DNA from 3 places in the Janthinobacterium sp. BHSEK genome. Region 1 is predicted to be linked to each of the others. Evidence: predicted binding sites of a transcription regulator. Region 1 holds the regulator's gene; each other region holds the start of a gene.
The links. The regulator sigma-54, encoded in region 1, starts transcription at its own class of promoters, with help from an activator protein. The targets are predictions, from matches to a motif close to TGGCANGNAANCTGCTTT.

Region 1 (13,549 bases):
GGCGCATATCGACCAGGATAATACCCGGCTGCAACTGCACCGCAAGGTCGTGATCGATCGCGCGGCCAGTCCGAAGGCGCAGAACCTGACCGTGAGGACGGAAGCGCTGACGGTGTTTCCGGACGAGGAAAGAATGGAAACGGACGTGCCGGTCGATATCCTGACGGGTACTTCGCGCCTCAATGGCATCGGCATGAAGGCCAATAACGCCACCGGCGTGGTGGAAGTGCAAAATGCGCTGCGCATGGTACTCCCGCCGAAACCGCGCCCGGCCGCGGCGGCAAAATGACAGAATGAAACAAGGAAACCATACTATGAAGAACATCTTGCTGTTGAGCGTATTTTCTCTGGCCATGATGGGCGTGGCGCATGCCGAGAAGGCCGATTCCGAGAAGGAAGCCGTCATCACGGCGCGTAGCGGCCACGTCGATGACGTCAAGCAGATCCGTACCCTGACGGGCGACGTCGTGCTGGTCAAGGGCACCCTGACCATGAAGGCGGGCCGGGCCCTGATCACGGAAGACCCGCAAGGCTACCAGTTCATTACCTTCTGGGCCGATCCCGGCAAGCTGGCCACCTTCCGCCAGAAGCGCGATGGCGCGGGCGACCTGTGGGTCGAAGGCGAAGCGGAGCGCGTGGAATACGACAACAAGACGGAAGTGGTGAAACTGTTTTCCAGGGCCAAGCTGACGCGCCTGGAGGGCACGAAAGTGACCGACGTGGCCAATGGCGCCTTCATCTCGTATGACAGCCGCAAGGAAGTGTTTGCGATGGAAAATTCCAACAGCGGCACCAGCACCCCCGATGGCGGCAGCGTGCGCATGGTGATCCAGCCGAAGACCAAGGCGCCCGCGGCGGAGAAAGCGCCGGCCACGCCTGCGCCAGGAACGAAATAATGGACAATACTCGTTGCGGCAGTACCCTGATCGTTCGCGGGCTGCAAAAAACCTATGGCAAGCGGCAAGTCGTGCATGACGTCTCGCTGCAAGTCGAATGCGGCGAAGTGGTGGGGCTGCTGGGCCCGAACGGCGCCGGCAAGACCACGTCGTTCTACATGATCGTCGGCCTGGTGCCGTCCGATGGCGGCAGCATCGATATCAGCGGCGTGGACATTTCCAGCCTGCCGATCCACCGCCGCGCGCAGATGGGCCTGTCGTACCTGCCGCAGGAAGCGTCCGTGTTCCGCAAGCTGACGGTGGAAGACAATATCCGTGCCGTGCTGGAAATCCAGACCGTCGAAGGCCGCCCCCTGAAGAAGGCCGAGATCGAGGAGCGCCTGGATAAACTGCTGGCCGACCTGCAGATTGAAAAGCTGCGCGAGAACCAGGCCCTGTCCCTGTCGGGCGGCGAGCGCCGCCGCGTGGAAATCGCCCGCGCGCTGGCCACCGATCCCCGTTTCGTGCTGCTCGACGAGCCCTTCGCCGGCGTCGATCCGATCGCCGTCATCGAGATCCAGCGCATCGTGCGCTTCTTGAAGGAGCGCAATATCGGCGTGCTGATCACCGATCATAATGTGCGCGAGACGCTGGGTATTTGCGACCGTGCCTACATCATCAACCAGGGCTCGGTGCTGGCGTCGGGACGCCCCGACGACATCATCGCCAACGAGTCGGTACGCCGGGTCTATCTGGGCGAACACTTCCGCATGTGAGCCAATGAAACAATCATTGCAGCTGCGCACTTCGCAGCATCTGGCACTGACGCCGCAGTTGCAGCAATCGATACGCCTGTTGCAATTGTCTACCCTGGAATTGCACCAGGAACTCGAGCAGCTGCTGACGGACAATCCCTTGCTCGAGCGCCTCGACGATCCGCTCGACCGTTCGCTGCGCCTGCTGTCCGACGGGGCCTTGAGTTCCACGGCCGCGCCGGCCGAAGCGCCGCCCCAGCCGCCAGGCCAGGAGGCGCCCGCAGCGCCGGCCGAAGCGGAAACGTTTGACGGCGAGGGGGGCGACGGCGCGGCCGCCGCGGATGGCGGCGACAGCGACTGGAGCGAGGCGAGCCGGGGCAAGGCGCCCGACGACGAAGATTCCCGTCCGCAATTGGAGGCCCACCACTGCACCCTGCGCGAGCACCTGATGGAGCAGATGCGCGTGACGGTGCTCGAGTTGCGCGACCGTGCGCTGGTCGAGCTGATCATCGACGCGCTCGACGACAATGGCTATCTGGAAGAGTCGCTCGACGACATCCTGGCGCGCCTGCCGGAAGAGCTGGAAATCGACGCCGACGAGATGCGCACGGCCTTGTCGCTGCTGCAAAGTTTCGATCCGCCGGGCGTGGGCGCGCGCAATGCGTCCGAATGCCTGGCGCTGCAGATCAAGCGCTTGCCGCACGTCGCCATGGTGACGCGGCGCATGGCCCTCGTCATCGTGGAAAAGCACCTGGCCTGGTTTGCCCAGCGCGATTTCAACAAGCTGAAGAAAGCCCTCGATTGCGACGAGGAAGACTTGCGCGAGGCGCAGACGGTGATTCGCCAGTGCAATCCGCACCCGGGCGCCGTGTTCGCCTCGGACGTGTCCGACTATGTGGTGCCCGACGTCGTCGTCAAGCGCGCGCGCAATGGCTGGCAAGTCACCCTGAACAACGACGTCATGCCGCGCCTGCGCGTCAACGCCATGTACGCCAACCTGCTCAAGCAGGGCAAGGGCGAGGGCGCCATGGGCGCACAGTTGCAGGAAGCCAAGTGGCTGATCAAGAATATGCGCCAGCGCTTCGACACGATCCTGCGCGTGGCGCAGGCGATAGTAGAAAGGCAAAAGAACTTTTTCTCGCATGGGGCCGTTGCCATGCGCCCCCTTGTGCTCCGTGAAATAGCTGATACACTGGGTTTACACGAGAGTACTATCTCGCGGGTAACAACTCAAAAGTACATGCTGACCCCGCACGGCATGTTCGAGTTGAAATATTTCTTTGGTAGCCACGTCGCCACCGAAGCGGGGGGCGAAGCGTCATCGACGGCGATACGGGCATTGATCGTGCAACTGACAGGAGCAGAAGACCCTAAAAATCCTTTATCCGACAGTAAGATTGCGGACATGCTGGGGGAACAAGGCATGGTGATTGCGCGACGTACTGTTGCCAAATACCGGGAAGCATTGAAAATTCCGCCAGTGAGCCTGCGTAAGTGTTTGTAAGTTTTTTTCGGTTCCTCTGCGGGCCGGATAGGATGGACCGCACGAACCCGATCATCTTTAGGAGTGTGTATGAATCTCACCATCAGCGGACATCATCTCGAAGTGACACCAGCCATCCGTGAATACGTACAAACGAAGCTGGAGCGCGTGAAACGTCATTTCGATCAAGTCATCGATATCGCCGTGATTCTGACCGTGGATAACCTCAAAGAGAAAGAAAAACGTCAAAAGGCCGAAGTCAACCTGCGTCTGAGTGGCAAAACCGTCTATGTGGAAAGCCTGGCGCAAGACCTGTATGCCGCGATCGATGCCCTGATCGACAAGCTCGATAGGCAAGTGATGAAATACAAAACCAAAGTGCAAGGGCACGGTAAAGAGGCGATCAAGCATCTGCCAGACAACTCGGAAGAAGAATTCGCCGCCGCCTAAGCGGCCTGCGACTTTCAACCGGTTGTGATCAACTAAGGGCGCACATTGCGCCCTTTTTTGCGCCCGTCCCTGTCGAACGCAATGTTCCCCGCGCAGGGGCTAGAATGTTGGCACTTTCACTTCTTTCCATCCTGCCATGAGCGACTTCGTCCAGACCTCCATCCGCCACCGCACGGGGCACATCGTGCTCGACCGTCCGAAAGCCTTGAATTCCCTGTCGCTGGAGATGGTGCGGGCCCTGAGCGCGGCCTTGCTGGCCTGGCGCGACGACCCGCAGGTGGACGCCGTGGTGATCCGCTCCAGCAGCGAGAAAGCCCTGTGCGCCGGCGGCGACATCCGTTTCTTTTACGATGCGGGCCTGGCCACGCCGCAAGGCGGCAGCGCCCAGCTGGAAGATTTCTTTACAGAAGAATATGCTTTAAATCATCTGATTCACTTCTACCCGAAACCGTATATCGCCGTGATGGACGGCGTGGTGATGGGCGGCGGCATGGGCGTGGCGCAAGCGGGGCCCGGCAACCGCCTGCGCATCGTCACAGGCCGCACGCGCATGGCCATGCCGGAAGTCAATATCGGCCTGTTCCCCGACGTGGGCGGCAGTTACTTTCTTTCCCGCCTGGCGGGCCGGCTGGGCCTGTACCTGGGCTTGACGGGCTTGACGATCAACGCGGCCGACGCCCTGTACACGGGCCTGGCCGATGTGTATCTGCCCGAGGCGCAGATGGGGGCGTTGCTGGCCCTGTTCGAGTCCACGCCGGGCGAGGCCTTGCCGGTCGCCATCAAGGCGCTGGCGGCGCCCTTCCAGGCCGAGGCGGGCGCTTCCCCCCTGGCCGCGGCGCGCGCGGCGCTGGACCGCCACTTCAGCGCGGGTTCGGTGGCGGCCATCATGACCTCGCTGGCGCAGGACGACAGCGCGTTCGCCGCGAAGGCCCTGGCGGCCATGCGCTTGCGTTCGCCCTTGATGATGTGCGTGACCCTGGAGTTGCTGCAGCGGGGCGCCCATCTGGGCGTGGCCGATTGCCTGCGCATGGAGCGCACGCTGGTGCGCCACAATTTCGAGCATGGCGAAGTGCTCGAAGGCGTGCGCGCGCTGGTGGTCGACAAGGACAATGCGCCGCGCTGGCAGCCTGCCAGCCTGGGCGAGGTCGATGCAGCCATGGTGGCGCGCTTCTTCGCCCCCGTGTGGCCGGCGCAAGCGCATCCGCTGCGCCACCTCGACTGATTAAGAACGCTCGCGGTGGCGCAGTACGACCCGCTCGTTGGGGCCGAAGTATTGCGCCAGCCGCTCCGCCATGTACACGGAGCGGTGCTGGCCGCCCGTGCAACCCAGAGCCACCGTCAGGTAGCTGCGGTTGTCGGACTTGAACGACGGCAGCCATTTCTCGATGAAGGCGCGGATGTCGGCCAGCAATTCCAGCGCGCTCGGCTGCGCGTCGAGGAAGGCGATCACGGGCGCGTCGCGGCCGTCGAGCGGGCGCAGCGCCAGGTCGTAATAGGGATTGGGCAAGGCCCGCACATCGAAGACGAAATCGGCATCGAGCGGCACGCCCAGCTTGAAGGCGAACGATTCGAAGAACAGGGTCAGCGGCGCGCGTTCGGAGGCGACGATATCCTTGATCCAGGCACGCAGCTTGTTGGCGCTCAGTTCCGAGGTATCGATCACATGGCCCAGCTGCTCGATGGCCGACAGGCGTTCGCGTTCTTCCGAGATGCACTCGATCAGGGTGCGGCGGCTGGCCGGATTCTGGTTCGGGCGCAATTCGTGCGACAGGGGATGGCTGCGCCGCGTTTCCGAGAAGCGCGCCACCAGCGAATGCGTGGTGGCTGTCAGGAACATGACCTTGACGTCATGCCCCTGGTCGCGCAACAGGGCTACATTGTGCGGCAAGCTGACGAGCGACTCGGCGCTGCGCGCATCGACGGCCACGGCCAGCTGCGGCGTGCCCTCGTCAAGCAGGGTTTGCACCAGGCTCGGCAGCAAGGCCGGTGGCAGGTTGTCGACACAATAGTAGCCGGTATCTTCCAGCACATTGAGCGCGACGGATTTACCGGAGCCGGATATTCCGGTGATAAGGACGATATGCATAGCCCGATCATACAATAAAGGACGGCACTGCGCTCCCGAGGCAATTATCTTTACAAATTATTGCAATTTGGACTGTGGTATTTCTTTGCTGCACGCGCCAACATTGTCGTCGGATTACGCGGGGCCTTGCCCCACCTCGGCGGCCCCGCTAATCCGACCTACGTTGTTAATCGCCACTCATGGCGAGGCGTTGCCGCTCCATGAACTCCTGCAAGGTATCGATGCCGCGCAGCTGCAGAATCGTGTTGCGCACGGCCGCTTCCAGCAGCACGGCGATGTTGCGGCCGGCGGCGACGGGGATGACGACCTTGCGCACGGGCAAGCCCAGCACGTCTTCCGTGGGGAACAGGAAGGGCAGGCGCTCGACTTCTTCCTCCAGCGCGTTGCGGCGCACCAGGTGCACGATCAGTTTCAGGCGCATCTTGCGGCGCACGGCCGTTTCGCCAAAGATGGCCTTGATGTCGAGTAAACCCAGGCCCCGCACTTCCAGCAGGTTTTGCAGCAGGGGCGGGCAGCGGCCTTCGATCATGTTCGGCGCGATGCGCGAGAATTCGACGGCGTCGTCGGCCACCAGGCCGTGGCTGCGCGAAATCAGCTCCAGCCCCAGCTCGCTCTTGCCCAGGCCCGAATCGCCCGTGATCAGCACGCCCACACCCAGCACGTCCATGAACACGCCATGCATGATGATGCGTTGTGCCAACTTTTTCGACAGGTAGACGCGCAGGAAGTCGATCACTTGCGCAGCCGGCAGCGGGGTCGAGAACAGGGGGATGTTTTGCTCGTCGCAGATGGCGAGGATGTCGGGCGGCGTTTCCAGCCCTTGCGCGATGATCAGCGCGGGCGGACCGCCGGCGATCAGTTCGCCGATCACGTGGGTGCGCGTGTTGACCTTCAGGCGCTGGTAGTAATTGATTTCCTGGTGGCCAAAGACCTGGATGCGGCCCGGATGGATCAGGTTCAAGTGGCCCACCTGGTCGGCGGCCGACGAGACGTCGCCCGAGATCAGGCGTTCGCCGCCGGGGAAGCCGGCGAACCAGCCCAGTTGCAGACTTTCACGATTATCGTCGTACAGGCGTTGTATCGTCAGCGGCGTTTGCAACATGGCAGTCTTCTTCAGGAGTGGAGGAATACCTGAAGTTTAACCCGCCGCTTGGAGACTGGGTTGCCAATTGACGATGCGCGAATGCACGGATTTCGGTTCCGGATCCGTGGCCAATGCCGTGCGGAAGGCGTCATCGGAAAACATTTCGGCGATTTCCGACAGGATTTCCAGATGTTGCTGGGTGACATGATCGGGAATCAGCAGGAAAAACAGCAGATTGACGGGTTTGCCATCGGGCGATTCGAACGGAATCGGCTCGGCCAGGCGCACGAAGGCGCCCAGCGGCGATTTCAAGGTCTTGCTGCCCTTGACCCTGCCATGCGGCACGGCCACGCCATGGCCCAGACCCGTTGAGCCCAGGCGTTCGCGGGCAAACAGATTGTCCGAGACGGTAGAGCGGGCGATGCCGTAATTGTTTTCGAAGATCAGGCCGGCTTGCTCGAAAGCGCGCTTCTTGCTGGAGACTTCCAGGTCCAGAAGGACGTTTTCGAGAGATAATATTTTGCTAAGATTAGTCATGACACTCAATGAAATGGTGCAATGCGCAGAGGGCTTGCGAGCCGAATTATAGGCCTGTTTTCGCGGCCTGTAACGCCAATTCTCAACAGTATACGCCCGCCGCGGGCGCAGTGGGCGCTATAGCCTATGTGGCCATCATTTTAGCAAAAAAATAACATCGGCGCGCATCGGCTATTTCTTGATTAAAAACACGCCGCGCGCCGGTTTTTCCGCCGCCGAATGCCGATTTTCCGATTTTTCAGCGTCTTTGACATGCTCTGCGGCACTACTGCAACGTTGTTTTAAAACACAGCCAACATTCCTGTTGGCATGGTTTTGGGGTGTTGCCTAGCGTTACTGGCGCGCATTGCGCAGATTGCCCGGCATCGCTCCCGTGCTGAAGTTGCTGCGCCAGGGATTGATGTCGAGGCCGCCGCGGCGCGTATAGCGCGCATACACGGACAGTTTTTGCGGCTTGCACTGACGCAAGATATCGACAAAGATGCGCTCCACGCATTGCTCGTGGAATTCATTGTGCTCGCGGAAACCGATCAGGTATCGCAACAGGCTTTCCTGGTCGATCTGCGGTCCCGCATATTCGATCTGCACGCTGCCCCAGTCCGGCTGGCCCGTCACCAGGCAATTCGATTTGAGCAAGTGCGAGACGAGTTTTTCTTCCACCGGCGCATCATCGAACGCCGCCTTCAAGAGCTGCGGCGAGGGTGTGTATTGCGTGATTTCCAGGTCCAGGCGGTCCAGCAGCACGCCGTCGAATTCGCCCATTTTCAGTTTGCCGAAATCTTCCTGCAAGGTCAGTTCCACTTGCACGGGCGCGCCGAAGCCCTTCGATAAATCCTGCTTGAGCAAGATCAACAGGGCTTCCGGGCTGTCCAGCTTGGTCTGGTTGAACGAGTTCAGGTACAGCTTGAACGATTTCGATTCGATGATGTTGGGCGAATCGGCCGGCGCGCTGACCTTGGCAATCGCCACCTGCGGCTTGCCGCGCTGGTTCAGCCACGACAATTCATACGCATTCCAGATATCGAGGCCGAAGAACGGTAATGTACCGTGCAGTTCCAGCTCGTCGCGCTTGCCCTGGCGCGGAATCGGAAACAGCAATTCCGGCGCGTAATCGGTGCGGTAGGCGGAGCTTTTGCCCAGGGGAGATTGTTCGGCGAGGTCGTTGGTGGTGGTCATGGTGGCGTGGCTACAAATTCTGTGAAGGGTGAATGGTAGCTTATTTCAACCCAAGGGCAAGGACCGGGGTCAGACCCGACGGGTCTGACCCCAGCATTTGCAGTAGGGTTACTTGCCAATTTAACCCAGGAACAGCTTATACACGGGATTGCTGCTTTCATCCCAGTAACGATACCCCAGGGTATCGAGGAAGCGGGCGAATTCTCCCATTTCATCGGGCGGCACTTGCAGGCCGATCAGGATGCGGCCCACGTCGCCGCCCTGGCTGCGGTAATGGCACAGGGAAATATTCCAGTTCGGCGCCATGCTGTCGAGGAAGCGCATCAGCGCGCCCGGGCGTTCGGGGAATTCGAAGCGGTACAGCAGCTCATCCTGCGCCAGGCGGCTCTTGCCGCCCACCAGGTGGCGGATGTGCGACTTGGCCAGCTCGTCGTGGGTCAGGTCCAGGGTCTTGAATTCGTGTTCCTCGAAGGTCTTCGCCAGCACGCTTGATTCATGCCGGTCGGCAATCTGGATGCCGACGAACACGTGCGCCGCTTTTTCATCGCTGATGCGGTAATTGAATTCCGTCACGTTGCGCGCGCCGATCAGCGAACAGAAGCGCTTGAAGCTGCCCCGCTGTTCGCGCATGGTGACGGCAAACACGGCTTCGCGGAATTCCCCCAGCTCGGCCCGTTCCGCCACAAAACGTAAACGGTCGAAATTCATGTTCGCGCCGCTGGCGATCGTGACCAGGGTTTCATTGTTGACGGGGTGCTTGGTCAGGCTGGCCCGTTCCACGTAGGCCTTGGCGCCGGCGATGGCCAGCGCGCCGGATGGCTCCAGAATGCTGCGCGTGTCCGTAAACACATCCTTGATGGCGGCGCAGATGGCGTCCGTGTCGACCGTGATGATTTCATCGACATACGCCTGCACCAGGCGGAAGGTTTCCTCGCCGGCCAGGCGCACGGCCGTGCCGTCGGCGAACAGGCCCACGTCGTTCAGGGTCACGCGTTCGCCCGCCTTCAGCGAGCGGGCCATGGCGTTCGAATCGACGCTTTGCACGCCGATGATCTTGATGTCGGGGCGAATCTGTTTCACGTAGGCGGCAATGCCGGCGATCAAGCCGCCGCCGCCGATAGGGGCGAAGATGGCGTGGATGGGCCCGGCGTGCTGGCGCAGGATTTCCATGCCGATCGTGCCCTGGCCCGCGATCACGTCCGGGTCGTCGAACGGGTGCACGAAGGTCAGCTTCTGTTCCTTTTCCAGGGTCAGCGCGTGGTTGTAGGCATCCGTGTACGACTCGCCGTGCAGCACCACTTCCACGTTCACGCCGCCGCGCCCCTTGACCGCCTCGACCTTCACCAGCGGCGTGGTGGTGGGCATGACGATGACGGCGCGGCAACCCATGCGGGCGGCCGACAGGGCCACGCCCTGGGCATGGTTGCCGGCCGAGGCGCAGATCACGCCGCGCTTGCGTTCCGCTTCGCTGAGCTTGGACATCTTGTTGTAGGCGCCGCGAATCTTGAAGCTGAACACGCTTTGCATGTCTTCGCGCTTGAAGTAAATCTGGTTGTTCAGGCGCTGCGACAGGGCTGGGGCCAGTTCCAGCGGCGTTTCGGTGGCGACGTCATAGACGCGGGCGGTCAGGATTTTCTTGAGGTAGTCGATGTTCATAGTCTGCAAGCAAGTGATTCTGGGCCAGAAAGGGTCTGGAGCGTGTCGGTCGATAGCGGCGGCGCGGCGGCGGATAGCCTGGCGACAATAATGCTTTGTGGAACTGCGGGCGGGTCTGCCTTTGCCAGCCGGCGCGATGTGTGCGGCGCCCAGGCTGCTCTTCATTATAATGGAGAGCCTTACCGCATCGCGAAGTGTTCCATGATCGAATCCGCAATCGCCTGGCTGCTGCAGCTGATCGCAGCACCGGAAGTCGGGCTGACATCGGTCTTTCTGATCAGCTTTATTTCCGCCACCCTCTTGCCGCTCGGCTCGGAGCCGGCCGTGTTTGCCGTCATCAAGGCCAATCCCGCGCTGTTCTGGGCCGCCATCGGCGTCGCCACCCTGGGCAATACCCTGGGCGGCATCGTCGACTACTGGCTGGGCTACCGGGCCAAGCAGGCGTTCGCCAAGGAGCGCGACACGCGCTGGTTCCGCTGGCTGGCCCGCTATGGCGCCAAGACCATGCTGCTGGCCTGGCTGCCTCTCGTGGGCGACCCCCTGTGCACCCTGGCCGGCTGGCTCAAGCTGCCGTTCTGGCCCAGCGTGGCCTACATGGCCATCGGCAAATGCGCGCGCTACCTGACCATGACGGGCTTGCTGCTCTACGTCCCCGATGGCGTATGGCACCGGATTGGTCAGATGCTGGCTTGAATGGGACGGCCTGCAACGCCAATTCACCCCGTTTTCGGGCAGTTCGATAGTTTGCGGCAAAGTGAGATTATTGGTATTTTTGCGTCAAAAAATCCAGGGGACTGGTTTTTTATTCATGCAAAAGAAGACTTTTCCATATTTGCTATGGTACTGGATGAGGTGCTTAAACCTTAGGCTGCCTAAGGCTGTTCCCGCATGGTGCGGCGCAATAAGATAAAATGGGTCTTTAGGGTCCAGTCCACATCGTCACCACACTCCATGAACGCTCCCGCACAAATCCAAGCTTTACTGGCAGAAACGCCGAATGGTCCCGCAGCAAGCCGCCTGCGCGAAATCCCGTATAACTACACGTCGTTTTCCGATCGCGAGATCGTCATACGCCTGTTGGGGGAGGACTCCTGGCGCCTGCTCGACGAGCTGCGCGGCGCCCGTCAGACGGGCCGTTCGGCCCGCATGCTGTACGAGGTGCTGGGCGATATCTGGGTCGTGCGCCGCAATCCCTACCTGCAGGATGACTTGCTCGACAATCCGAAGCGCCGCCAGGGCTTGATCGACGCCTTGCATCACCGCCTGGCCGAAGTCGACAAGCGCCGCCTGTCCATCGATGCGGCCGGCGGCGACGTGGCCGCCAGCGGCGAAACGCCGGAAGTGGCGCAGGCGCGCAGCCATAACGTGGAGCTGCTGCTCAAGGCTGCCAGCAAGGCCGTGGCCGATTTTGGCGACGAATTCCGCAAGACCTACGATTTGCGCAAGCGCACGGTCAAGGTGCTGGGCCGCTACACGGAAAAACACAATGTGCGCTTCGACGGCATGACGCGCGTGTCGCACGTGACGGACGCCACCGACTGGCGCGTGGAATACCCGTTCGTCGTGCTCACGCCCGACACGGAAGAGGAAATGGCCGGCCTGGTCAAAGGCTGTATCGAGCTGGGGCTGACCATCATCCCGCGCGGCGGCGGCACCGGCTACACGGGCGGCGCGATTCCATTGACGCCGATGTCGGCCGTCATCAACACGGAAAAGCTGATCACCCTGGGCGCCGTGGAAATGACGGTCTTGCCGGGCCTCACGCATGAATACGCGACGATCCATTCGGGCGCGGGCGTGATCACGAACAAGGTGTCGGAAGCGGCGGAGAAGGCCGGTTTCGTGTTTGCCGTCGACCCCACCTCGGCGCATGCATCTTGCATCGGCGGCAACGTTGCCATGAATGCGGGCGGCAAGAAAGCCGTACTGTGGGGCACGGCGCTGGACAACCTGGCCTCGTGGCGCATGGTCGACCCGAACGGCGACTGGCTCGAGGTCACGCGCCTCGACCACAACCTGGGCAAGATCCACGATATCGCGCTGGCGCGCTTCCAGCTGGAATGGCGCCACCCCAGCACGCGCGACGCGACGAAACCGAGCGCGCCGTTCAAGACGGAAATTTTGGAAATTCCGGGCCGCAAGTTCCGCAAGGAGGGCCTGGGCAAGGACGTCACCGATAAATTCCTCGCCGGCTTGCCGGGCATCCAGAAAGAAGGCTGCGACGGCCTGATCACGTCGGCGCGCTGGATCTTGCACAAGATGCCGAAGTTCGCCCGCACCGTCTGCCTGGAGTTCTTCGGCCAGGCGCGCGACGCGATTCCGTCGATCGTGGAAATCAAGGATTACCTGGACGGCTTGCCGGCGAAAGGCGAGCAATACACGAGCATCCGCCTGGCGGGTCTCGAACACCTGGACGAGCGCTACCTGCGCGCCGTCGGCTACGCCACCAAGTCGAAGCGGGGCGTGTTGCCGAAGATGGCCCTGTTTGGCGACATCGTCGGCGACGATGAAAACGCCGTCGCGCAAGCGGCCTCGGAAGTGGTGCGCATCGCCAATACCCGCGTGGGTGAAGGTTTTGTGGCCGTCAGCCCGGAAGCGCGCAAGAAATTCTGGCTCGACCGTGCCCGCACGGCGGCGATCGCCAAGCATACCAATGCGTTCAAGATCAATGAAGACGTCGTGATCCCGCTCAACCGCATGGGCGAATACACGGATGGCATCGAACGCATCAATATCGAGCTGTCGATCAAGAATAAACTGCAATTGGCGGAGGCCCTCAGCGAATTCTTTGCCAAGGGTAATTTGCCAGTAGGCAAGAGCGACGATGCATCGGATGACCGCGTCGACGATGCGGAAATGCTGGGCGACCGCGCCGAGCAGGCGCAGCAGTTGCTGGCGCAAGTGACGGCACGCTGGACCTATCTGCTGGCCCAGCTGGACCGTCCGCTGGTCGATGTGAAAGGCGAACTGGCTGAACTGGGTATGGAGCGCTTGCTGCCCGTGTTCGATGTGCGCCTGGAAACGCAGCCGAACGCCACCCTGTTCGACGTGGTGCAGGACCGCACCGTGCGCATCACGTGGAAGCAGGAAATCCGCGCCCAGCTGCGCCAGATCTTCAATGGCGCCGCCTTCAAGCTGATCCTCGACGAGGCCACGGCCATCCACGCGCGCATCCTGCGTAGTCGCGTGTTCGTCGCGCTGCACATGCATGCGGGCGACGGCAACGTGCACACGAACTTGCCCGTCAACTCGGACAATTACGAAATGCTGCAGGACGCCCACCAAGCCGTGGGCCGCATCATGATCCTGGCCCGCTCGCTGAATGGCGTCATTTCCGGCGAACACGGTATCGGCATCACCAAGCTGGAATTCCTGACGGAAGAAGAGATCGGCGACTTCCGCAGCTACAAGCAGCGCATCGATCCGGAAGGCCGTTTCAACAAGGGT
Region 2 (13,549 bases), on a different contig from region 1:
CCTGACCTCCCGTGGTGTCGCCAACCGGCAAACGCTGTAGTACGTTTGCGACAGGCAACAAGTAGACTTTATCAATCGCTAATGTTAAAGTCAAGCATTTGGTAATTTATCAAACGGTAAATTTCAGGTTTAATGTGGAGATGGATATGTATCAATACAGACGCGACCGCCTGCTGGCCCTGATCCGCGAGCACTACGACAACACGCGCAAGAAAATTTCCGACGTCAGCGGCTGGAGCGAGGCGCGCATCTCGCAAATCCTCTCGCCCACCTACCGCGAGGGACGCGCCTTCAGCGAAAAGATCGCGCGCAAGCTGGAAGCGGACCTGCAGCTGGGCAGCATGTACTTCGACCAGGGCGCGGCGCCCGACCAGGCGGCCATGGCCGCGCGCGCGCTTGCCGGCGTACAGCCCGTGGTCGTGGAAGATGGCGAGGATGAACGCTTTTACCCGATCCGCAAGGTGAAGCTGCGCCTGTCGGCCGGCATCACGGGCTTTGCCATCGAGCCGGAAACGCACGACGGCAGCACCATCAGCGTGCCGCGCAGCTGGGTCGAGCGCAATGGCTACCACCCTGAAAAACTGGTGGCGATCAAGGTCAAGGGCGAGAGCATGGAGCCGGCCCTGTACGAGGACGACGTGGTGATCATCAATACGGCCGACAACCGGCCGGCCGACGGCATCGTGTTTGCCATCAATTACGAAGGCGAGCCGGTGGTCAAGCGCATGGCGCGCGATATCGGCGAATGGTGGCTGACGTCGGACAACCCCGACCAGCGCAAATACCACCGCAAGCTATGCCGCGGCAATGAATGCCTGATCGTGGGCAGGGTCGTGCGCAAGGAAAGCGACCGTATTTGAAAACGAGGTTTATCGATTGATAAACCTCGTTCCCGTCATGGCGCTGACGCCAATGCTGCCTGGATCTGCTGCAGCGATGCCGGGTCGTCCATCGACGTCAGGTCGCCCGGGCTGCGTCCCTCGCAGATGGCCTGGATCGAACGGCGCAGCAGCTTGCCCGAGCGCGTCTTCGGCAGCTGCGCCACGAACAGCACGCGCGCGGGCCGCGCCACGGCGCCCAGCTGGCGGTCGACCACGGCCATCACTTCGCGTTCCAGCACCGCCTTCGCCTCGACGCTGTCGAAGCCCTGCGGATTCTTCAGGATCACGAAAGCCATCGCCACCTGGCCTTTGAGCTTGTCTTCCACGCCCACCACCGCCACTTCCGACACGTTCGGATGGCTGGTGATGCTTTCCTCGATCTCGCGCGTGCCCAGGCGGTGGCCGGCCACGTTGATCACGTCATCGGTGCGGCCCAAAATAAAATAATAGCCGTCCGCGTCGCGCACGCCCCAGTCGAAGGTCGAATACACTTGCCGCCCGCTGAAGGTGGACCAGTAGGTGTCGACGAAACGTTCGTCGTCGCCGTACACCGTCTGCATGCAGCCGGGCGGCAGCGGGCCTTCCAGCATCAGCACGCCCTTCTCGTTGGCACCGCACTCCTCGCCCGTCGCCTCGTTGAGCAGCTTGACGCGGTAGCCGTACATGGCCTGGCCGGGGCTGCCCAGGCGCGTCGGCGTATTGGCAATCCCTTTCGCCACCGACAAAATCGGCCAGCCCGTCTCCGTCTGCCAGTAGTTGTCGATGATATCCACCTTCAGTTCGTCGGCGATCCACTGCGACGTGGTTTCATCGAGCGGCTCGCCCGCCAGATACAGCGCCTTCAAGGACGACAGGTCGTATTTGCGCATCAGTTCCACCGGGTGCTTGCGCAGCACGCGGATGGCCGTCGGCGCCGAGAACATGCGCGTGACCTTGTATTTTTCAACGATGCTCCACCAGATGCCAGCATCGGGGCAGATGGGCAAGCCTTCGTACAGGATGGTGGCCATGCCGGCGATCAGCGGGCCGTACACGATGTAGGAGTGGCCCACCACCCAGCCGATATCCGAGGTGGCAAAGAAGGTTTCGCCGGGCTTGCCGCAGAAGTTGTACTGCATCGACGAGGCCAGCGCCACCGCATAGCCGCCCACGTCGCGCTGCACCCCCTTGGGTTTGCCCGTCGTGCCCGAGGTGTACAGCACGTACGACGGCTCGTTCGATTCGAGCCAGGCAACGGGCACCTGCGCGTCCAGATGCTGCTCGCGCAGGGCCGCGTAATCGACGTCGCGGCCCGGCGTCCGTTCCATCGGCACCATTTGGCGGTCGACCAGCAGCACGTGCTGCGGCTTGTGCGCTGCGATGCGGATGGCTTCGTCGAGCAGCGGCTTGTAGGCAATCGCCTTGCCGTTGCGCGAACCGGCATCGGCGGAAAATACCAGCTTGGGCTGCGCATCGTCGATGCGGCTGGCCAGGCTGTTGGCGGCAAAACCGCCGAACACCACGGAATGCACGGCGCCGATGCGGGCGCAAGCGAGCATGGCAAACGCCGCCTCGGCGATCATCGGCATGTAGATCAATACGCGGTCGCCCTTGACCACGCCGAGCGACAGCAAAATGGCGGCGCAGCGCTCCACTTCGCGCTGCAGCTCGCGAAAGCTGTAGCTGCGCTCCGTATTCGTTTCGGTGGAAATGGCGATCAGAGCGGCGGCATCGCCCTGGCTGTCCACCCAGCGGTCGACGGCGTTGTGGCACAAATTCGTGGTGCCGCCGACGAACCATTTGGCGAAAGGCGGGCGGGAATAATCGAGCACTTGCGAAAACGGGGTGTTCCAATCGATCTTGTCGGCTTCCTCGCGCCAGAAAACGTCAGGCGTGTCGATCGAGCGTTGATAAAATGCCGCGAAATTCATGTCTCCTCCGGTATGCGTGGAATCTGTATCGGACCTGGGCGACCGGGCCTGGTCACCGTTTTAGGTGTTCCATCTGTGTGCCATCTGCCTGCGTCTCGCTGCCTAGAACGCGTCGCCCGGAATGCGCACGGCACCTTCCATCAGCACGCGCGCGCTGCGGCTCATGATGGCCTTGGTGACGCTCCAGGCGCCATCGAGCAGCGCCGCTTCCGCGCCCACCATCAGGGTGCCGGACGGGTGGCCGAAGCGCACGCTCTGGCGCGGGCCGCCGCCGGCCGCCAGGTTGACCAGGGTGCCGGGAATGGCCGCCGCCGTGCCGATGGCAACCGCCGCCGTCCCCATCATGGCGTGGTGCAGTTTGCCCATCGACATGGCGCGCACCAGCAGGTCGACGTCGCCCGCTTCCACCTTTTTCCCGCTGGACGAGACATAGCCTGCCGGCCGGGCGACAAAGGCCACTTTCGGCGTGTGCTGGCGCTTCGCCGCTTCATCCAGGCGGGAAATCAAACCCATGCGCAGCGCACCATGCGCACGGATGGCCTCGAAGCGGGCCAGCGCGGCCGGATCGCCATTGACGGCGTCCTGCAGTTCCGTGCCCGTGTAGCCGATGGCGTGCGCGTCGACGAAAATCGTCGGGATGCCGGCGTTGATCAGCGTGACTTTCAACACACCGATGCCGGGCACGTCGAGCTCATCGACCAGGTTGCCGGTAGGGAACATGGCACCACCTCCACCCTCTTCCTCCGCGGCCGGATCAAGGAATTCCAGCTTCACTTCGGCAGCCGGAAAGGTCACGCCATCGAGTTCGAAGTCGCCCGTTTCCTGCACTTCGCCATGCGTCATGGGCACGTGGGCGATGATGGTCTTGCCGATATTGGCTTGCCAGATGCGCACCGTGGCGATGCCGTCGGCAGGCACGCGGGCCGCGTCCACCAGGCCGCTGGCGATGGCGAACGAGCCGACGGCGGCCGACAGGTTGCCGCAATTGCCGCTCCAGTCGACGAAAGGCTTGTCGATGGAGACCTGGCCGAACAGGTAGTCGACGTCGTGGTCAAGCTTGCTGCTTTTCGCCAGGATCACCGTCTTGCTGGTGCTGGATGTGGCGCCGCCCATGCCGTCGATCTGCTTGCCGTAGGGGTCGGGGCTGCCGATCACGCGCAGCAGCAAGGCGTCGCGCGCCGCGCCCGGAACTTGCGCGCTGGCGGGCAAATCCCGCAGGCGGAAGAACACTCCCTTGCTGGTGCCGCCACGCATGTAGGTGGCGGGGATGTTGATTTGGGGTACGTGGGTCATGAGTTTTCCTGGAAAGAGGTAGGTCGGATTAGCGTGGCTTCGCCACGCGTCATCCGACACATTGTTGGCGCGTTTTGGCAGACAGCGTCGGATTACGCGCAAGCGCTAATCCGACCTGCCGTTACGCGGCTTTCGAAGATTCGAGGAAATCTTGGGCAAATCGCTGCAGCACGCCGCCGGCCTCGTAGATCGACACCTCTTCCGCCGTATCGAGGCGGCAGGTGACGGGCACTTCGACCGTGTCGCCGTTCTTGCGGTGGATGACCAGGGTCAAGGTGGAGCGCGGCGTGCGCTCGCCCACGACGTCGTAGGTTTCGCTGCCGTCCAGACCCAGGGTCTTGCGGTTCACGCCCGGCAAAAACTCCAGCGGCAAGACGCCCATGCCCACCAGGTTGGTGCGGTGGATGCGTTCAAAACCTTCGGCCACGATGGCTTCCACGCCGGCCAGGCGCACGCCCTTGGCGGCCCAGTCGCGCGAGGAACCCTGGCCATAGTCGGCGCCGGCGATGATGATCAAGGGCTGCTTGCGCTCCATGTACACCTCGATGGCTTCCCACATGCGCGAGATTTTTCCTTCCGGCTCGATGCGCGTGAGCGAACCCGCTTTGACTTTACCGTCCTCGATGACCATCTCGTTCTTCAGGGTCGGGTTGGCGAACGTGGCGCGTTGCGCCGTCAAATGGTCGCCCCGGTGCGTGGCGTAGGAATTGAAGTCTTCCTCGGGCAAACCCATCTTCGCCAGGTATTCGCCGGCCGCGCTGTCGAGCATGATGGCGTTCGATGGCGACAAGTGGTCGGTGGTGATGTTGTCGCCCAGGACAGCCAGCGGACGCATGCCTTTCAAGGGGCGCGCGCCTGCCAGCGCGCCTTCCCAGTACGGCGGACGGCGGATATACGTCGTCTGCGGACGCCAGTCGTACAGCGGGCTGACCTTGATGCCGTCATCCGCCTGCGCGGCGAACATGGGAATGTACACCTTGCGGAACTGCTCCGGTTTGACGCTGGAGGCGACGATGGCGTCGATTTCCTCGTCGGACGGCCAGATATCCTTCAACAGGATAGCCTTGCCATCCGCGTCATGGCCCAGCACATCCTTCTCGATATCGAAGCGGATGGTGCCGGCGATCGCGTACGCCACCACCAGCGGCGGCGAGGCGAGAAAAGCCTGCTTCGCGTACGGGTGGATGCGGCCGTCGAAGTTGCGGTTGCCCGACAGGACGGCCGTGGCGTACAGGTCGCGCGACACCACTTCATCCTGGATCACGGGGTCGAGCGCGCCCGACATGCCGTTGCACGAGGTGCAGGCGAAAGCCACCACGCCAAAGCCCAACGTTTCGAGCTCCGGCATCAGGCCCGCTTCCTGCAGGTACAGTTCCACGGTTTTCGAGCCGGGCGCCAGCGACGATTTCACCCACGGCTTGCGCGTCAGGCCCAGGCGGTTCGCATTGCGCGCGATCAGGCCGGCCGCGATCATGTTGCGCGGGTTGTTCGTATTCGTGCAGCTGGTGATGGCGGCGATGATGACGGCGCCGTCCGGCATCTTGCCCGGCTCGTTTTCCACCACGCCGGAAATGCCGCGCGCGGCCAGTTCCGACGTCGGCACGCGGTTGTGCGGATTCGACGGCCCGGCGATATTGCGCACGACGGACGACAGGTCGAAGCTCAAGACGCGCTCGTATTGCGCGTCCACCAGGCTGTCGGCCCACAATCCCGTTTCCTTCGCGTACAGCTCCACCAGCTTGACCAGTTCGTCGTCACGGCCCGTCAGCTTCAGATACTTGATGGTTTGCGCGTCGATGTAGAACATGGCAGCCGTGGCGCCGAATTCCGGCGCCATGTTGGAAATCGTGGCGCGGTCACCCAGGGTCAGGTGCGACGCGCCCTCGCCGAAGAATTCCAGGTAGGACGAGACGACCTTCTGCTTGCGCAAAAACTCCGTCAGCGCCAGCACGGTGTCAGTCGCCGTGATGCCCGGCTGCGGTTTGCCCGTCAGCTTGACGCCGATGATATCGGGCAGTCGCATCCACGAAGCGCGGCCCAGCATCACGCTTTCCGCTTCCAGGCCGCCCACGCCGATGGCGATCACGCCCAGCGCATCGACCATCGGCGTATGCGAATCCGTGCCCACCAGGGTGTCGGGATAGGCCACGCCGTCCTGCACCTGGATCACGGGCGACATGCGCTCGAGGTTGATCTGGTGCAGGATGCCGTTACCGGGCGGGATCACGTCGACGTTTTTAAAGGCCTTCTTGGTCCAGTCGATGAAGTCGAAACGGTCTTCGTTGCGGCGGTCTTCGATGGCGCGGTTCTTGGCGAAGGCGTCGGGGTCGAAACCGCCGCATTCGACGGCCAGCGAATGGTCGACCACCAGCTGCGTCGGCACCACCGGATTGACCAGGGCCGGGTCGCCGCCCTGGGCCGCGATGGCGTCGCGCAGGCCGGCCAGGTCGACCAGGGCCGTCTGGCCCAGGATGTCATGACAGACGACGCGCGCGGGAAACCACGGAAAGTCCAGGTCGCGGCGGCGTTCGATGAACTGGCTCAGCGAGGCGTTCAGGGTGGCCGGGTCGCAGCGGCGCACGAGGTTTTCGGCCAGCACGCGCGAGGTGTAGGGCAAGGTGGCGTAGGCGCCGGGCTGGATCGCATCGACGGCGGCGCGCGTGTCGAAGTAGTCCAGCCCTGTTCCCGGCAAGGGTTTGCGGTGCAGGGTATTCATGGGGGTACTCATTGCTGTGCTCATTATTTGCGGTCCTTGATCGGCACGAATTCCAGGTCTTCCGGGCCCACGTAGTTGGCGCTCGGGCGGATGATCTTGTTGTCGATGCGCTGTTCGATGATGTGGGCGGCCCAGCCCGAGGTGCGCGAGATGACGAACAGCGGCGTGAACATCGCCGTCGGCACGCCCATCATGTGGTAGGACACGGCCGAGAACCAGTCCAGGTTCGGGAACATGTTCTTGATTTCCCACATGACCGATTCCAGGCGCTCGGCGATGTCGAACATTTTGGTCGATCCCGTTTCCAGCGACAGATTGCGCGCCACTTCCTTGATGACCACGTTGCGCGGGTCGGAAATCGTGTAGACGGGGTGACCGAAGCCGATCACCACTTCCTTGTTAGCCACGCGTTCGCGGATATCCGCTTCCGCTTCGTCGGGGTTGTCGTAGCGCTTCTGGATCTCCAGCGCCACTTCGTTGGCGCCGCCGTGTTTCGGGCCGCGCAGCGCGCCGATGGCGCCCGTGATGGCCGAATGGATGTCCGAACCCGTGCCGGCGATGACGCGGCTGGTGAAGGTCGAGGCGTTGAATTCGTGTTCCGCGTACAGGATCAGCGAGGTGTGCATGGCTTTTTCCCACGACGCCGACGGTTTTTCGCCGTGCAGCAGGTGCAGGAAATGGCCGCCGATCGAGTCGTCGTCCGTTTCCACTTCGATGCGCTTGCCGTTATGGCTGTAGTGGTACCAGTACAGCAGCATGGAGCCGAACGACGCCATCAGGCGGTCGGCGATGTCGCGCGCGCCCGGCGCGTTATGGTCGTCCTTTTCCGGCAGGGTGCAGCCCAGCACGGAGACACCCGTGCGCATCACGTCCATCGGGTGGGCGGCGGCCGGCAGCGCTTCCAGCGCCAGCTTGACGGCCGACGGCAAGCCGCGCAGCGACTTCAATTTGGCCTTGTAGCCCTTCAGTTCCGCGCTTGTGGGCAGCTTGCCGTGCACCAGCAGGTAGGCGATTTCCTCGAACTCGCAGCTGTCGGCCACGTCCAGGATGTCGTAGCCGCGGTAGTGCAAATCGTTGCCGGTCTTGCCGACCGAGCACAGCGCCGTGTTGCCGGCGGTGACGCCGGACAGGGCGACGGATTTTTTAGGCTTGAAAGTGGCGGCTTGCGGTGCGGTCATTGTGTTCTCCAGATTGAATAGTCTCGGGTGCGTCACTGCGGGACCGGCATGCGGTCCCTGCTTCTTGCTTATTTCTGCTTATTTCTTTTGCGCGGCGAACAGCGCGTCCAGTTTCTGCTCAAAATCATGATAGTTGATCGATTCATACAGTTCCATGCGCGTCTGCATGGTGTCGACGACATTCTTTTGCGTGCCGTCGCGGCGCAGCGCCCGGTAGACGTTTTCCGCCGCCTTGTTCATGGCGCGGAAGGCCGACAGCGGGTACAGGGCCAGGCCCACATGGGCGCTGCGCAGCTCGTCCAGGGTGAACAGCGGCGTGGCACCGAATTCCGTGATATTGGCCAGGATCGGCACGTTGACGGCCTTGGCGAAGGTGGCGTACATGTCCAGGTCCGTGATGGCTTCCGGGAAGATCATGTCGGCGCCCGCTTCGACGCAGGCGACGGCACGCTCCAGTGCCGCGTCCAGGCCATCGACGGCCAGCGCATCGGTGCGCGCCATGATGACGAAATTCGGGTCCGTGCGCGCATCGACGGCCGCCTTGATGCGGTCGACCATCTCTTCCTTGCTGACGATTTCCTTGCCCGGACGGTGGCCGCAGCGCTTGGCGCCCACCTGGTCTTCGATGTGCAGGCCGGCGGCGCCGAACTTGATCATCGATTTCACCGTGCGCGCCACGTTGAAGGCGGAGGAACCGAAGCCCGTGTCGGCGTCGACCAGCAGCGGCAGGTCGCACACGTCGGTGATGCGGCGGATATCGGTCAGCACGTCGTCCAGGCTGGAAATGCCCAGGTCGGGCAAGCCCAGCGAGCCGGCCGCGACGCCGCCGCCGGACAGGTAGATGGCTTTATAGCCGGCGCGCTTGGCCAGCAAGGCGTGGTTGGCGTTGATGGCGCCGACGACTTGCAACGGGGATTCTTCCTGGACGGCCTTGCGGAATGCGGCACCTGCGGAGTATTGAGTCATGTGTTCACCTTATGGGTTTCGGATGGTCCCGAATGTTTCACGGAGTGGCTATGAGCATCAGTATTGCAAATGCCGTGCCAGCACCATGCGTCCGCGCGGAAAAATTCGCCACGGCACAGTGAAAACCGGGTGAAATGGGCACGCAGCGGCGCTGCAGGCGCTGCCACGCCAGGGAACAGCGATGTCACGATGCAGGTCAACGATGTTTCAAATATGTTTCAATCATTCCATTTGAAAAATTGAAACATGAAACGTGCCGGGCTGCCACCGGGCAGGCGGGACGCCGGGCGCGCGCATAAAAAAACAGCCGGCGGGCGCCGGCTGCAGGTTTGCTGGAAATGCAGGGTCTACGCCAGCCGCACCAGCGGATTGGCGATGATGTTGTCGATCTGGCGCACGGCTTCTTCGCAGGCGGCGGCAATGGCGCCCTCCTCGTCGTCGCGCACGAACTGCATGGTCGAGCCTTCGAATACTTCCAGGCCTTCCGCCGTGGCGCGTTCGATGTCGCAACTGGCCGACCATTTGCCATCGGTGGTGGGCACGGCCAGGGGAACGATTTCCCAGCCTTTATAGTGAATTTTAGAACTGCTATCCATGGGGTGCCTCCTTGGTGACTGACTCAATACTGGAAATCGTAGCATGAAGCGGGACCGCTAGCGACGTGTTTCACGCGTCGGCGCGCTGTCAGGCCGACTTTCGGGCTAAACGATTTACGCTGTCTCAAGGACGCAGCAGATTATCCACTTCCGTCCTGGCCACTTCCAGGCCCGCCGTGCAAGCGGTCTCGGGCGCCGCGTAGCCGCCCAGGGTGCGGCTGCGCGTGATGGCCTGCGCTTCCGGCTCACCCTCGCGCTGCAGGCGGTAGGTAAAATCCCATAAATCGTCATTGTCCTTTTGCGGGGTCACGGAAATCGTAAAACCGCGGTACTGTTCGCTGCGTGCAGTGATATCGTTCATGAATTCCTCCTTGGAAGAATGAGGTTACCATGCTGCAAGCGCGAGCATGCGCACGGCTGCGACGGGGGCTTATCTGTTTTTCGCATGTCAAATGTCAATTTGCAGCATTTTTTTAGCGAACTCTGGCGATATAATGCCATTCCCTTGCCCGTCCCTTGCCGCCGCGATGACTCCACAAATCCAAGCCTTCTTCGACCCGACCACCGCCACCGTCACCTATGTTGTCTACGAGGCCGATGGCCGGGACTGCGCCATCATCGATTCCGTGCTCGACTACGACCCCAAGGCGGGGCGCACCTCGACCGCCTCGGCCGACAAGGTGATCGCCTTCGTGCGCGAACACGGCTTGCAGTGCCGCTGGCTGCTGGAAACCCACGCGCACGCCGACCACTTGTCCGCCGCGCCCTACCTGCAGCAGCAGCTGGGCGGCGACGTGGCCATCGGCGCCGCCATCCAGACGGTGCAGCAGGCCTTCGCCGCCGTCTACCACCAGGACGGCGCCAAAGCCGACGGCTCGCAGTTCGACCAGCTGTTCGCGCCCGACCAGGTGTTTCATATCGGCAAGCTTGAAGTGCGCGCGCTGCACGTGCCGGGCCACACGCCGGCCGACCTGGCGTACCAGATCGGCGACGCCGTGTTTGTCGGCGACACCCTGTTCATGCCGGACGTGGGTTCGGCCCGCTGCGACTTCCCCGGCGGCTCCGCTTCCCTGCTATACCGCTCCGTGCGGCGCCTGCTGGCCCTGCCGCCGCAAACGCGGCTGTTCATGTGCCACGACTACCCGCCCAACGGCCGCGCCCCGCGCTGGGAAGTGACGGTGGCCGAACAGCGCGCCAGCAACATCCACTTGCGCGACGGCATCACGGAAGAGCAATTCGTAGCCATGCGCACGGGCCGCGACGCCACCCTCGACATGCCGACCCTGATCCTGCCCGCCATCCAGGTCAACATCAACGCGGGCAAGCTGCCCGAGCCGGAAGACAACGGCGTGCGCTACCTTAAAATACCGCTGAACGCGATCTGATCCCTGCGGGCACTGCCCGCCCGCCTCCCCTCCTTTCTTGACACCACGCAAGTTCCACCTCAGGCAATCCGCATACAGTGCAGATTGCCTGAATTCACTTTGGCGCCGCTTTTTCCTGCTTAACGCTGACGGAGCGCCCGCATGTCGCCCGACCCTACGCTCGATACGAATTGCCTGCTGCTGGCCGAAGCCGAAGGCACGGCCTTGTTCAGCCACGCGCTGCTCCAGGCCGTCACGCGCCTGCCGCGCCCCGGCATCGTCATCTTCGTGCATGGCGTCAATTCCGATGGCGAATGGTATGAGCAAGCGGAGCAAGGCCTGTGCGCCGGGCTGAATGCCCGTCTGAAGCGCCGCGACGAGGATATGGCGATCCCGGGCCCGGCCGCCGGAAAGATGCAGGCCGCTACTTACGCGCGCGAATTGACGGATGACGGCTTCCTCAATCCCAAGCGCAACGCCACCACCTTCCTGCAGGCGGACGACGCCAATTCGCCCGTGATCCGCTTTCGCTGGGGCTACAAGGCCAACGGCGAGGAATTGCAGGCATTCGGCGACGGCATCTATCTGAACGAAAAGAATTACTGGGGCGGCGGGCCGTTCGCCAACGGCTGCAGCGCCCTGCCTGACCTGTGGAACCAGGGCTTGTCGGAGGAGCTGTTCCTGTGGATGCATATCCAGCACATGAACCCGACGAATGACCGGCAAGTGTATGCCTGCCCGCCGCGCCCGTACTTCGTGTTCGCCGCCTGGCGCCTGGCACATCTCGTACAGTCGATACGCGCTTGCCAGCACGACGCGCCCGTCACCATCGTCTGCCATAGCCAGGGCAATATGGTGGCCATGGCGGCCGCCTTTCTCGGCGAAACGCTGGGCGCTTCCGCCGTGGCCGACAGTTACGTGCTGTGCAACCCGCCCTACAGCCTTCTCGACAGCAACTTCACGGAAAACTGGGTCAGCGGCCATCTGAAGGATGAGCATGGCAACACGGGCCGGCAAAAGTATGAGGCGCGCACGCAAACCTTGAAAGCGTTTTTCAATATCTTGCGCACCCGTCCGGCCATGCAGCAGGATGCCGCCTTTGTCGACGAGTACAGCGCCAATCGCAAGCCTGCACGCAAGGACAGCTATACGGCCGCGTTCGACCGCGCAGACTACGGTTTGCATGGCTCCACCTATGGCCGGGTTACCTTGTATTTCAATCCGCACGACCAGGTGATTTCCGCCACGCCCGTGCAGGGCATAGGCTGGCGCGGCATGTCGGCACAGGAAATTGCCGATACGGGCGGCGAAGGGATCTTCACCCAGCGCGTGTTTGCGCAAAATCACCTTGTCGGCCAGGAAGATGAGAAGGACTACAATATCTGGCAGCCCAATGGCCAGCCCTTGACGCCGGACAGCCTCGATTTCTGGCACCCGCGCTCGCTGGTCGCCGAGTACTCGATCGAAAAGGGCATGCGGGCCAGCAAAGGCATCGGCCGCAAGATACTGACCTTTCTGTTTGCGCCCATCGTCATCATTCTCGCCAAGACTGCCGGCACGCGCATCAACGCCCTGCCGCCCAAGACCTGGCGGCTGCCGATGAAGGCGCCCAAGCTGCCCGAGCCCTTCCTGCCGCGCTCGAAGCGCTATGCCGACACGAGCGAACAATTTGACGAAGACTGCGATGCCCCCGCCGACTCCCTGCACAAGGACCGCGCCGCCGAAGCCGACGATGCGTATGCGCCTTACCGATCCCAGGGCAAGGGCGATGCGCAGACCGAGGCGGCGCTGCGCTACGAACAGAATGGCATGCTGCGCATGCAGGCCAGGCGCGACGGCTGGGTCGAAAAAGGCAAGACTGTGACGGCGGTGGACGAGCCGGAGGAGGCTAGCAAGGAATTCAATGCCTGGCGCAAGAACGAAATCCAGAGCTACCTGGCCGCCAATATCGACACCCACGCCACCGATCACTCGACCATCATGACCAATCCCGAGCATGCGGAAAAGGCGCTGGCGTATGACGTGGCGGTGGGGGTGTGCACGATCAGGCGGGAGGAACTGCAGGAATTAAGGGTTGCGGCGGATTGGAGCCTGTTGAAAGGCGCATCTTTCGAGTCTGGAGAGTTCTTTGAATACTACGACAATGGCACATTTAAAAATGTATCTTTATTTACATGGGCAAATGACAAAGACAGCCCTGCCAGAAAACCAAAAAGCATCGTTGACGAGCGCCAGAATGCCAGGCCTGCCGACCCTTCCACCAACTTTGCACTGAGGACTGACGGTGCGTAAGTTCATTGCCACGCCGCGCCAGCGACTGGTCTGGGCGCTCACCACATTTCTCTTCGTCATTTTCCTGGCACTTTGGTCCATCTGGCCGGAATATGCCGGTCACCAGTACGCCCATTCACTTGGAGAATTCATGAAACAGTTCCTCGCGCTGCCCATGCTCGCCGCTTTCTCCATGTTTGCGCTATTGACGGCCTGTGCCGTGAAACCTGCGCAGAAAGAAGACGATCTCCCAACAATCACGGCCCACGTTCCCTTCCGGGCACAAGTGGTGGGCCTGCAGTGGCTCAATCCGCTGCAGCGGCTCGACTATCCGACCGAGTGGCAGTTGCTCTGGACGCTCGGCCTGGCCAAAC
Region 3 (4,295 bases), on a different contig from region 1:
CTGGAAGGCCGCGACGGCCGAATCGAGGTCGGAAAAGGCGGTAATAATAATGACCGGCAAGCCGGGAAAGCGCGACTTGACCGTCTGCAGCAATTCCAGGCCGGACGCGCCCGGCATGCGGATGTCGGACACGAGCACTTGCGGCGTGTCAAATTCCAGCGCGGCGATGGCGTCGCGCGCATTGGCAAAACTCTTGGTGGCGAGATTTTCCCGCGCCAGGGCTTTTTCCAGCACCCAGCGGATTGATTCGTCGTCGTCAACTATCCAGATTGGCTTCATTAGTGTGTGCGTCCCGCAATGGATTTCATGGGTGGGATACTGCCTCGCTTATGGCAAGGGGAGAACGATCCTGAAATCGGTGTATCCAGGCCGGCTTTCGCACTCGATCACGCCCAGGTGCTGTTGCACGAAGGTTTGCGCCAAGGTCAGTCCCAACCCGCTGCCGCCTTCCCTGCCCGACACCAGCGGGTAGAAAATCCGGTCGCGGATCTGGGGTGCGATGCCCGGTCCATTGTCAATGATATGCAAGTCTAATGCCAGGTTGTAGCGCACCTTGGCCAGGGTCACCTGGCGCGCCACGCGCGTCTTGAAAATCAGCTCCGCGTCACCCGCCTCGATGCGCTCGGCCAGCGCCTGCGCCGCGTTATGCGCGATGTTGAGCACGGTCTGTATCAGCTGCTCCTTGTCGCCGCGAAACTCGGGGATCGAGGCGTCGTAATCGCGCGAAATGGTCAGTCCGCTGGGAAACTCGGCCAGGATCAGGCTGCGCACCCTTTCGCACACTTCATGGATATTCACGTCGCCCACGATGTGCGGGCGGCGGTGCGGCGCCAGCAGGCGGTCGACCAGCGTCTGCAGGCGGTCCGCCTCCTTGATGATGACTTGCGTGTATTCGCGCAGCTCGCTCAGATGCAGGGCCGGCAGTTCCAGCTCCAGCAGCTGGGCCGCGCCGCGGATGCCGCCCAGCGGATTCTTGATTTCATGCGCCAGGTTGCGGATCAGCTCCTTGTTGACCTGGCTCTGGTCGAGGATGCGCTCCTCGCGGTCGAGCTTCAGCTGCTGCACGTTTTCGCGCAGCTCGATCAGCACGCCGTCGCTAGGCGCGTCGAGGGCGCTGACGATGCTGTGTACGCGCAGCGGCTCGCGCCCCAGCCGTTCCAGGCTCAGATCCTGGCGCAAATCGGAAAATTTATGTTCGAGCGCCTGCGCGCAGATGCCGGCCAGCTCCTCGGGGTTGAGGAACAGCGCCGTCAGTTTTTGCCGCGACAGCGCCTTTAATGAGCTTTCCAGCAGGTTTTCCGCCGCCGCGTTGGCATAGCTGATGCGGCCGTCGCCGTCGAGCAGGATCACGGCTGAAGCGAGCAGATCAAGGCCTGCCAGGTGGGCGGGACGGCTGGAATGGTTGTCTAGTGTCATGTGCTTTACCGAATATTCGCGATCTCGCGTTTCAGGGCCTCGACGTTCTGCTGTGTCCGGCTGATGTTGTCCTTCAGCTGCGCCACCCGTTCCTGGTATTTCGCATAGTTACGCTCGTTGCCCTGGCGCTCGGGTTGTCCGCCGTTAAATTCCAGGCGCTGCGCCGCCAGTTTCTGCTCTTCGCTGCGCAATTCGTCCTGCAGGATCTGGCGCCGGTCCAGGTCGCGCGCGCGCTGCTCGGCGCCATCGACCTTGGGAAACGCGCCGGCGGCCGGCGCCGCCGTGGCCGCCGCCTGTGTGGCGGGCCGGGCAGGCGCGCCGGCCAGGGGCGCCGTCTTGCGGGGCGGCTCCGTCATGGCGCCCGGTAAATCGAGCAGCTGGCAATGCGCGCCGGCCCGCTTGTCCGTGTACGTCTTGTGTCCCTGCGCATCGGCGCACACATACAACTGCCCGTGCGCCTGTGCCGCCGCGCCCAGCAATCCTGCCATCAGCGCCATTCTGTAATGCTTGGTCAATCTTCACTCCTGTCGGCACATGCCGCATCGTTCCTGGGCCGACTATACAACAAGGCACTGTGGCGCCATAACAAAAACGCGGGCAAGACCATCGCCTCACCCGCGTTTTTTATTCACTACCGGCACGTTGCCGGCGTGGCGCCATTACAGCGAGTAGTACATGTCGAACTCGGCAGGATGCGTGGTCATGCGCATGCGCTGCACGTCCTGCATTTTCAGTTCCAGGTACGCGTCGATCATCGAATCGCTGAACACGCCGCCGCGGGTCAGGAACTCGCGGTCCTTGTCCAGGGCTTCCAGTGCTTCTTCCAACGAAGCGCACACGGTAGGGATCAGTGCGTCTTCTTCCGGCGGCAGATGGTACAGATCTTTCGAGGCGGCTTCGCCCGGATGGATCTTGTTGGCAACGCCGTCCAGGCCGGCCATCAGCAGTGCGGCGAAGCACAGGTACGGGTTCGCCAGTGGATCCGGGAAGCGCGCTTCGACGCGGCGGCCTTTTGGATTGGCCACGTGCGGGATACGGATCGAGGCGGAACGGTTTTTCGCCGAGTACGCCAGTTTCACCGGCGCTTCGTAGCCTGGTACCAGCCGCTTGTACGAGTTGGTGCCCGGGTTGGTGATCGCGTTCAGCGCCTTGGCGTGCTTGATGATGCCGCCGATGTAGTACAGGGCGAAATCGGACAGACCGGCATAGCCGTCGCCAGCGAACAGGTTTTTGCCATCTTTCCATACGGATTGATGCACGTGCATGCCCGAACCGTTGTCGCCAACGATAGGTTTCGGCATGAAGGTGGCGGTCTTGCCATAGCTGTGCGCCACGTTCCACACCACGTATTTCAGGTTTTGCGTCCAGTCGGCGCGCTCGACCAGGGTCGAGAACTTGGTGCCGATTTCATTCTGGCCGGCGCCGGCCACTTCGTGATGATGTACCTCAACCGGGATGCCCAGCGATTCCAGGATCAGGCACATTTCCGAACGCATGTCCTGGAAGCTGTCCACTGGTGGCACGGGGAAATAGCCGCCCTTGACGGTAGGACGGTGGCCGCTGTTGCCGCCTTCGATATCCTTGCCGGTCGACCACGAACCCTCGTCCGAACCGATCTTGACGAAGCAGCCCGACATGTCGATCTTCCAGCGCACGCTGTCGAAGATGAAGAATTCCGGCTCAGGGCCGAAGTAGGCGGTGTCGCCCATGCCCGACGATTTCAGATAGGCTTCGGCGCGTTTCGCGATCGAGCGCGGGTCGCGGTCGTAGCCCTTGCCGTCCGACGGTTCGATCACGTCGCACTGCATGAACAAGGTCGTTTCTTCCATGAACGGGTCGATATTGGCCGTGTTTGGATCCGGCAGCAAGATCATGTCGGACGCTTCGATACCTTTCCAGCCAGCGATCGAAGAACCGTCAAAGGCGTGGCCCGACTCGAATTTGTCCATGTCGAAGTGCGACACGGGAACCGTCACGTGCTGCTCTTTACCACGGGTATCAGCAAAGCGGAAATCAACGAATTTGACTTCGTTTTCTTCTACCATCTTCAAGACTTCTGCGGCTGTCATTGCCATGCGTATCTCCTAAATGAATGTGGGGTGAGCCGACCTTAGTGCGTCTGGGCTGATGAAGCGAAGCAAACATTGCGTGCCACCAAAACTCATAAGGATCATAGCAGATTCCATGCCAGCTCCCGGAGCCGCCTGGCGCCTGCGGCAAAATGGCTGCCATCCCTGTGAAAGTTTTCATGCCCGCGATTTTCCTGCTGAGTTTGCGTCAAATCAAGAATGCACTATGCAAGTGCAAAAAACAAATAACGCACCATTATCGTGCATTTTGTGCGCATTCTTGAAAAATGCCTCGTTGTGGTGCATGCGCCGGGCACCGTGGTTTCCCGTTTGCGGTGCGCGAAGGGCGCACTATAATCGTACACACCATCCCACTTTCATCGAGGACGCCATGACTACCGCCGCCGACATCCTGACCACCGCCCGCAGCCGGGCCAATGAAGGTACGCCGTATGCCGGCGCCGTGACGCCGCAGGAAGCGTACGAGCTGCTGCAGCTGGACGCAGCCGCCAAGCTCATCGACGTGCGCACGAATGCCGAGCGCGACTGGGTCGGCCGGGTCGACATCGCCGATACCCAGCATGGTGCGGTGCAGTGGGCCACCTACCCGGGCGGCGTGCCGAATCCCGATTTCCTCGCGCAACTGGCGGCCCAGGCCGGCAAGGACGAGGTGCTGCTGTTCCTGTGCCGCTCGGGCGTGCGCTCGCGCCATGCCGCCAAGCTGGCCACCGAGCACGGCTATATCAACTGCTTCGATATCCTTGAAGGGTTTGAAGGCGACAAGGATGCGGACGGCCACCGCAAACAGAT

Region 2: prpB (methylisocitrate lyase) is a predicted target of sigma-54. The motif match lies at 9,007-9,024, and genes of this name have one in related genera.
Region 3: glnA (type I glutamate--ammonia ligase) is a predicted target of sigma-54. The motif match lies at 3,589-3,606, and genes of this name have one in related genera.

What each region holds. Positions count from the first base shown of each region.
Region 1 covers NZ_JBWBYV010000018.1:98,074-111,622, reverse strand. The annotation lists gene lptC (LPS export ABC transporter periplasmic protein LptC) at 1-289, shown strand, start outside; gene lptA (lipopolysaccharide transport periplasmic protein LptA) at 315-896, shown strand; gene lptB (LPS export ABC transporter ATP-binding protein) at 896-1,651, shown strand; gene AC0V2Y_RS08870 (RNA polymerase factor sigma-54) at 1,656-3,134, shown strand; gene hpf (ribosome hibernation-promoting factor, HPF/YfiA family) at 3,204-3,563, shown strand; gene AC0V2Y_RS08860 (enoyl-CoA hydratase/isomerase family protein) at 3,700-4,785, shown strand; gene rapZ (RNase adapter RapZ) at 4,786-5,649, opposite strand; gene hprK (HPr(Ser) kinase/phosphatase) at 5,816-6,751, opposite strand; gene AC0V2Y_RS08845 (PTS sugar transporter subunit IIA) at 6,788-7,270, opposite strand; gene queF (NADPH-dependent 7-cyano-7-deazaguanine reductase QueF) at 7,604-8,446, opposite strand; gene ilvA (threonine ammonia-lyase, biosynthetic) at 8,567-10,102, opposite strand; gene AC0V2Y_RS08830 (YqaA family protein) at 10,304-10,795, shown strand; gene AC0V2Y_RS08825 (DUF3683 domain-containing protein) at 11,054-13,549, shown strand, end outside.
Region 2 covers NZ_JBWBYV010000037.1:13,155-26,703, forward strand. The annotation lists gene AC0V2Y_RS14560 (S24 family peptidase) at 147-860, shown strand; gene AC0V2Y_RS14565 (propionate--CoA ligase) at 896-2,791, opposite strand; gene prpF (2-methylaconitate cis-trans isomerase PrpF) at 2,894-4,084, opposite strand; gene acnD (Fe/S-dependent 2-methylisocitrate dehydratase AcnD) at 4,206-6,800, opposite strand; gene prpC (bifunctional 2-methylcitrate synthase/citrate synthase) at 6,824-7,978, opposite strand; gene prpB (methylisocitrate lyase) at 8,057-8,944, opposite strand; gene AC0V2Y_RS14590 (hypothetical protein) at 9,292-9,540, opposite strand; gene AC0V2Y_RS14595 (hypothetical protein) at 9,665-9,901, opposite strand; gene AC0V2Y_RS14600 (MBL fold metallo-hydrolase) at 10,068-10,925, shown strand; gene AC0V2Y_RS14605 (T6SS effector phospholipase Tle3 domain-containing protein) at 11,067-13,196, shown strand; gene AC0V2Y_RS14610 (hypothetical protein) at 13,327-13,549, shown strand, end outside.
Region 3 covers NZ_JBWBYV010000031.1:261-4,555, forward strand. The annotation lists partial or broken gene AC0V2Y_RS12385 (response regulator) at 1-279, opposite strand, end outside; gene glnL (nitrogen regulation protein NR(II)) at 328-1,416, opposite strand; gene AC0V2Y_RS12395 (DUF4124 domain-containing protein) at 1,422-1,904, opposite strand; gene glnA (type I glutamate--ammonia ligase) at 2,076-3,491, opposite strand; gene AC0V2Y_RS12405 (rhodanese-like domain-containing protein) at 3,877-4,295, shown strand, end outside.